DNA from 3 places in the Ectobacillus sp. OTK genome. Region 1 is predicted to be linked to each of the others. Evidence: predicted binding sites of a transcription regulator. Region 1 holds the regulator's gene; each other region holds the start of a gene.
What was found. Region 1 encodes NrdR, which represses ribonucleotide reductase genes. Its sites were predicted from a motif close to AACACNATATATNGTGTT; they were not measured.
Positions count from the first base shown of each region.

Region 2: the regulator NrdR is predicted to act here: its motif matches at 1,631-1,648, upstream of nrdI (class Ib ribonucleoside-diphosphate reductase assembly flavoprotein NrdI).
Region 3: the regulator NrdR is predicted to act here: its motif matches at 1,144-1,161, upstream of AC6HZ4_RS17570 (anaerobic ribonucleoside triphosphate reductase).

Region 1 covers NZ_AP048547.1:4,691,601-4,693,874, forward strand. Annotated here, with positions in the region: gene AC6HZ4_RS23245 (replication initiation and membrane attachment family protein) at 1-671, opposite strand, end outside; gene nrdR (transcriptional regulator NrdR) at 745-1,206, opposite strand; gene AC6HZ4_RS23255 (cytosolic protein) at 1,246-1,647, opposite strand; gene speD (adenosylmethionine decarboxylase) at 1,759-2,142, opposite strand.
Region 2 covers NZ_AP048547.1:1,893,029-1,895,302, reverse strand. Annotated here, with positions in the region: gene nrdE (class 1b ribonucleoside-diphosphate reductase subunit alpha) at 1-1,106, opposite strand, end outside; gene nrdI (class Ib ribonucleoside-diphosphate reductase assembly flavoprotein NrdI) at 1,093-1,452, opposite strand.
Region 3 covers NZ_AP048547.1:3,552,379-3,554,652, forward strand. Annotated here, with positions in the region: gene AC6HZ4_RS17570 (anaerobic ribonucleoside triphosphate reductase) at 1-1,132, opposite strand, end outside; gene plsY (glycerol-3-phosphate 1-O-acyltransferase PlsY) at 1,364-1,942, shown strand; gene AC6HZ4_RS17580 (HesB/YadR/YfhF family protein) at 2,180-2,274, shown strand, end outside.

The DNA.
Region 1 (2,274 bases):
GTAATGGCCTTTTTCGGTACAAGCGCAGAAAGCCCTTCCGCAAACAGCTCAAAATCAAAGAAATCGTTCCAAACGCTTGGCGCCTTGCCTGCCGTACGTCCCGGTGCCGCAAAACCCGGCGGCAGGCTCACTTCCTCCTGCAAGGAAGCGATTTGCGCCGGAGAGAAGGATTGGAACACATCATTAAAGGAATGCGTTACTTCGCTGTAAGCCGAGATATCAGGTTCCTGCTCCAAAAAGGACTGCTTTAGCTTATTGTACTTTGTTTTACCAAGACGATTATATAAAAAGATATTTAATACAATATCATCAAAAAACTGCTTTGGCGACAACGGCGGCTGTAATTCGTACAAAAATGAACGTATATCCTCTTCTTTTTTTACGTATACCTTTAGCAGCCCAAGCGCCTCGAGCTTCATCCGTTCCTCATAAATTTCAGGAAGCGGCATGTACATATGAATCATCAGTGCATGATGATTACTTTCTTCACCGCCAGAAACGTACTGTTTCAATTCACTCCACAATGTATTGTATAAACCGATTGCTTTGCCGCCAACTAACGGCTGATATAGCATCGTCAATACATGACGGTCATGCTCGTGCAGCAGTCCGCTGGCGCATACGCGATACCGGTCCATCGGCAGCAGCTCTCTCCATGACTGTCTTTCCATCTTCATTGATTCCTTTCACTGTATATTTATCGGATAAAAAAGAGCCGATAGCACTTACGCCTCAAGCTCTTTTTTACTTTCCGCCTTTTTGAAGGATATCCTTTAATTCTTCAATAAACACATTTAAGTCTTTAAATTGCCGATAGACTGAGGCAAAACGAACGTAAGCTACCTCATCAATATCCCGAAGTGCTTCCATTACCATTTCACCGATTTTATCGCTTTCCACCTCAGACACCCCAATGTTGCGCAGCTCTCGTTCCACATGCTGCGTGACATCCTCAAGCTGCTTTAAGGAAACAGGTCGTTTTTCGCAAGCCTTGATCAGCCCTCGTAAAATCTTCTCTTTGCTAAACTGCTCACGCGTACCTTCCTTCTTTACAACTATCAAGGGTGTCTCTTCAACGCGCTCAAACGTCGTAAAACGATACAGACAGCTTTCACATTCTCTGCGTCTACGAATAGAGCGCCCTTCATCAACAGGACGAGAATCAAGCACTCTTGTACCATTATGAGAACAAGTCGGACAACGCATCGTCATCACTCCTCATTTATTTCTTTTACTCTTGTTCCGTTACAGCTTTGCGCCTAATCCCGATCCGATAAACACGAGCTGCTTGTCCAAGTGGCTGTAGAGCTCCGTAATAACTCGCTTGCTAAATCCGAAATCACTTGGCAGCGGCGTTTCAGTCGTTACAGAAAAGTCAATCGCTGTTTCAAATGGACGAATGGTAATTACAGTCACAACAACAAATGCTTTCTTAGAACCAACGATATTCACGCTCATTTCACCGCGTTCAGGAGAAATAGAAGTAACCGTATAGCCTTTTAGAGCACGAATAACATCTTCTACAGCTTTTAACGCATTTTGCGTGTTTGTTTTATAATAACGGCTTCTTAGCTGTTCATCCGGATGAGAGTCCATTGTTTCAGCATGTGTGGAAAAAACCTGCTTCATTTTCTGCATGATGCTCATAACATTTCCTCCTGCACGACAATATATTGTAGTTATATATACAAGTCATAATAAACTAAAAAAGAGGTGTAGAATACACCTCTTTTTATTTTAAAGCAAATATATTGTTTTTTAAAGAACTTTTGCGTCCCGCTGTTTAATTTCAAAACTGCCAGTTCCACGCGGCAATTCAATGCTTTCGCGTGTTTTTGCACCAAGACCTTCTGCAATGTAGTCAGCTGCTACATTCGGGTCAATACGATCACCACATGTATAAACATCAATGCTTGCATAACCATGCTCCGGAAAGCTGTGGATTGTTAAATGAGATTCGGAAATAATTACAACTCCGCTCACTCCTTGCGGTGCAAATTTATGAAATGCAACCTCACGTACTTCAGCTCCTGAGCGTAATGCAGCATCTACAAATAACTTTTCAATAAACGGCATATCATTCAATTTCTCAAAATCACAGCCCCATAATTCAGAGATAACATGACGGCCAAAAGTATCCATAGTATGCATATAAACTTCCCCCTTTAACTTCTTTTAACTAGCCACTTGAAAACCTAATGCACAGTATGGGACGTTTAACTACCACGGGGGAAAGTTAGTCCAAAGAGGTCCTAACCCTTTAAGTAGCTACTT
Region 2 (2,274 bases), 2.7 Mb from region 1:
GAACCAATATCCTTAAGCGGATGCTGCTCATTCGCATTTGATTTAAACATGATGTACGGATACCCAGACTCAAGCTGAATCATCGAAATTTTAATCAGCATGTCACGAGCGCTCAAATCAAGCTTCTTCTTCTTTATTTTCGGATTCGCAACAAGCTCATCGTACATTGAATCAATATCCATATCGTCTAAATGCTTTCCATACTCTTTAAACACTGTATATGGAGCGAATACGTATAATGGCTGATCTTTTTCTGCTAGTTCAAAAAACTTGCTTGGTACGATTAATCCGATGGAGAGGGATTGAATACGGGTTTTCTCATCTGCATTTATTTTCTTTGAATCGAGGAATTCAATAATATCCCAGTGGAAAATATTCAAATACACGGCACCGGCGCCTTTTCTTTGACCCAACTGATTCGCATAAGAGAAAGAATCCTCTAACAGCTTCATCACCGGCATCACGCCGCTTGCTGCATTTTCAATCCCTTTAATTTCTTCGCCCCTAGCACGAAGCTTACTTAAATTCAAGGCAACGCCCCCGCCAATTTTACTCAGCTGCATGGCGGTATTAATATTAAATCCAATTGAGTTTAAGCTATCATCCATTTCCAAAAGAAAACAGCTCACCATTTCCCCTCTTCTGCTTCGTCCCGCGTTCAAAAAGGTCGGTGTCGCTGGCTGGTAGTTTTGCTTAATCATTTGCTTTGCATATTTCTTCGCTTTTTCCCCGTCACCGCGGCCTAAGTACAGGCTGACAATTGCAACGCGGTCTTCATAGCCTTCTAAATATTGCTTGCCATCATTTGTTTTTAAGGCGTAATCTTTATAAAACTTTGATACCGCCATATAGGATCGGAATTGGAAGTTTTCTTCGTATGTAATAGCATACACTTCCTCAATCTCTTCTAGAGAATACTCGCGCAAAACATTGTAGTAGTAATCCTGCTCAATCATGTAGGCGATGCGCTCACGTACGCTGTTAAACCGTACCGTATTTTCCCGCGCCTCTTTCAAAAACTCTTGCAATGCTTCCTTATCCTTCTCTAATTGATAGAAGCCGTCCGCCATTTGTGTAATTTCGTTATTGAGCTCAATATGTCGCAAGCCCCAGCACCCTTTCTTTAAAAAATTCTATATCTTTATTTGTCCCTGCTAATTCAAACTTAGACAAAACCGGCACTCTATATGTTTTTGCAATGTGGTCTGCGCTGGCGCCAAAATTGTCTCCCCAGTTACGATTTCCGCTCGCTGATACACCCTTTAGACGATCGTGGTTGCGCTCCAGAAATCTTGCTACACGCTCCGGCACTTTCCCGAATCCTGTTGTATATGTGACAAGGACATACTCCTTATCCAGCAGTAATTCGTCATGAATTTGCACCGCAGGCATATTGAGCTTTTGAATAAACCTTTTTACATTTCCTGTCATCGAATCATATACAATCAGCATCTCTAATTCCTCCATTTCCCGAACATAACCAAATTCTTCATATTCTCTATCTGCCTACATATTGTATTATGTTTTTTAAACGGACACAAGATATATGCGCAGATTTATTTCAGGCAAAAGAATTTGTTTTTCGACAAAGAAAGAGCCGTTCCGAAAAGAAGTACAAACCATATAAAACAACATTATAAATAGCATGTCAATACAGTGCATTTGCAGAAACTTGTCAACGTATTTTCTAGTTCATTCTAAAGGTGAGACGTAGGAATGTAGAGAAAAAGAAGGAAATTTGCAGAAGACTTTTCAAGACAAGCGACAAATTAAATTACGCTATACATATGAGAGGAAAGAAAGGGCACTAAGGAAGGTGTGGGGGCATGAAATTAGGAGGTAAGCGGGATAAACAGTCTGAACATGGCTGGCATGTTTTTATACAAAAAAAAGAAAGCCTCTTGGGACCCGAGAGGCTTGGCTGCTTTGTTTCTCGCGCATGCTTTGAGTTTTACGGGGTTTAGCCGATGAGCTTTCGCGCGGACAAGCGCACTACATCATAAAGTTTGTGTTTTGCCCTAAGGCATTGTGTCCCATGGAACAAGGTACCGCCCGGATACTACCTCGTTTTCTTCTCTCCTTTCTGCTGCCTGCGGTTTTGTATCTAGAGGAATTCTACAAAGAAATGATTTTTTTGTAAAATCATGTCCAGTGGATCTGTACAAGTATTTGTAGCAGAATTGTTACAAATGTCATATATTCGAAAGAGCGGACTTCTTTACATAATACGTTTACGAGACTATTATTTCCCGTCAATATTCTAGTTTCCCCGGG
Region 3 (2,274 bases), 1.1 Mb from region 1:
CTCTCGCGTTCTTGCGAGCTTGATAGTGAAATCTCTCAAGCAATTGGCGAATGACAAGTGAAATGTACTGCTCTAGCATGTGAAAAAATTGCTCTACGCTTGTGCTCTGCAGGGCGAGTTTCACAAGATTGATGGATGTGAATGACAAATTTCCTCTTCCCACTGCATTCTCTTCTCCATGAATATTCGCCATGACACGCGTTCTACATCCCATATAGCATGCTTCGCTTTCAGGCCGGCCGTCATAGTGCTGCAAATTAAAGGGTGCGTCTAAAAACGCGAAATTTGGAAATAGCCGCTTTGCGGTTGTTTCAAGCGCAAGTCGATACAAATCATAGTTTCGATCAGATGGAAGTACGTTAATCCCCTTCTTCAGCTTGAACACTTGAATGGGAAAAATAGGAGTTTCACCGTTTCCAAGACCGGTCTGCGTTGCTAAAAGCAGCTGACGGATGAGCATCCTGCCTTCCTTTGATGTATCCGTCCCGTAATTAATAGACACAAACGGAACTTGCCCTCCTCCTCGGCTGTGCATACTATTTGCATTATGGATGAATGCTTCGCACGCCTGGTATGTATCTCGTTTTGTTTCCTCCCAGGCAATTTGCTGTATCTCATCCGCTCCAAATCGTGCATAACTCCCTAGCCGTTCTATATGACGCTCATACGTTTTACGTACATATGGCGCTAAATCCCTATCAAACATAGCAAACGATTGTCCGCCATGCTGCATATTTTGATTTGCTTGTAAAATGATAGCTGCTAATGCCATTGCGCTGCTAATGCATTTTGGTTCCCTCATATGACCATGTCCGGTAGAAAATCCTCCCTTTAAAAGCTTGCCAAGCGGGATTTGTGAGCATGTCGTTGTTCCTGCCGCATAGAAATCCAAATCATGCACGTGGATCATATTATCCTGTACCGCTTGCTTCACTTCTTCAGTCAGTAAATATTCTAATGCATAAAATTTGGCGCCCTCTGAGGAAAATTTACCCATCATCCCCATTGGTGAACGTCCATCTACATTTGCATTTTCCTGCAATACATCCTGCTCCTCATAATGAATAATCCGTTGAAACGAAGCTGCCAGTTGTTCTAAAGCATGCTTTTTTCGTATTGAAAATTTTTCCATTTTTCTCACTCCACACAAAATATAGTTTTATTTTCGAATAAATTATACAATATGTAGATGCAGAAAAATGTATAGATTCTCACAGTATTGTGACACCTGTCGTACAACACCTCTGCATAGCGGTTTACAAAAAAACAACTTCTAACTTTTTCGTTATATGATACAATAGACTAAGAAAAAAGGTCTCTTACTGCTTTTATTAACATTATCCTTATAAAGGAGAAGAAACGTATGCTTACATACATTTTATTTTTAGCCGCCTATTTACTCGGCTCCATTCCGTTTGCCCTGGTGGTCGGAAAACTTGGGTACGGCATAGATATACGACAGCATGGGAGCGGAAATTTAGGCGCTACGAATACGTTCCGCACACTAGGTAAAAAGGCGGGATTTATTGTAACATTTGCCGACATTTTAAAAGGCACGCTTGCGGCATCTTTGCCTGTTATATTCAGTATTGACATTCACCCGCTTTGGTTCGGCCTAGTAGCGGTTATCGGGCATGTCTATCCGATTTTTGCAGGCTTCCGCGGCGGCAAAGCAGTTGCTACGTCAGCAGGTGTCGTTCTATTTTATCAGCCTATTATTTTCCTAGTGGTGATACTTGTATTTTTGGCGCTTTTGTATACAACCAAATATGTCTCCTTATCCTCCATGCTAACGGCTGTCGTTGCTGTCATTGCCGCTGTCATTGAAGGTGATAAACCGTTTATCTTCGGCGTCTCATTTCTTGCCTTGTTCGTTATTTATCGGCATCGAGCCAACATTAAGCGCATTTTAGACAAAACGGAACCGAAAGTAAAATTATAAAGAAAACTCGCCGATTGGCGAGCTGCTAGGCGAAGACAGAGGCGTAGTTGCACTTATACTTTATTCCTAAAATTTCTGCCTACGTCGAATGACTTCCCAGCTAGAAATTTATACTCTTTCTTAAAGAAGTATAAAAAAACGTTATACCGCAAAAAGGAGTTGTAAAGCATAAAGATAGCGCCTTTTTGCGTTTTTTTCTATACTATTAAGTAAGCGGGAAATTTAGGAGGATGGAATATGGAAATGTTTATATCAAAAGATGCGGCCAATTGGTATAAGAATGAGCTGCACCTACAACAAGGCGATGCCATTCGATTTTTTGTGCAATACGG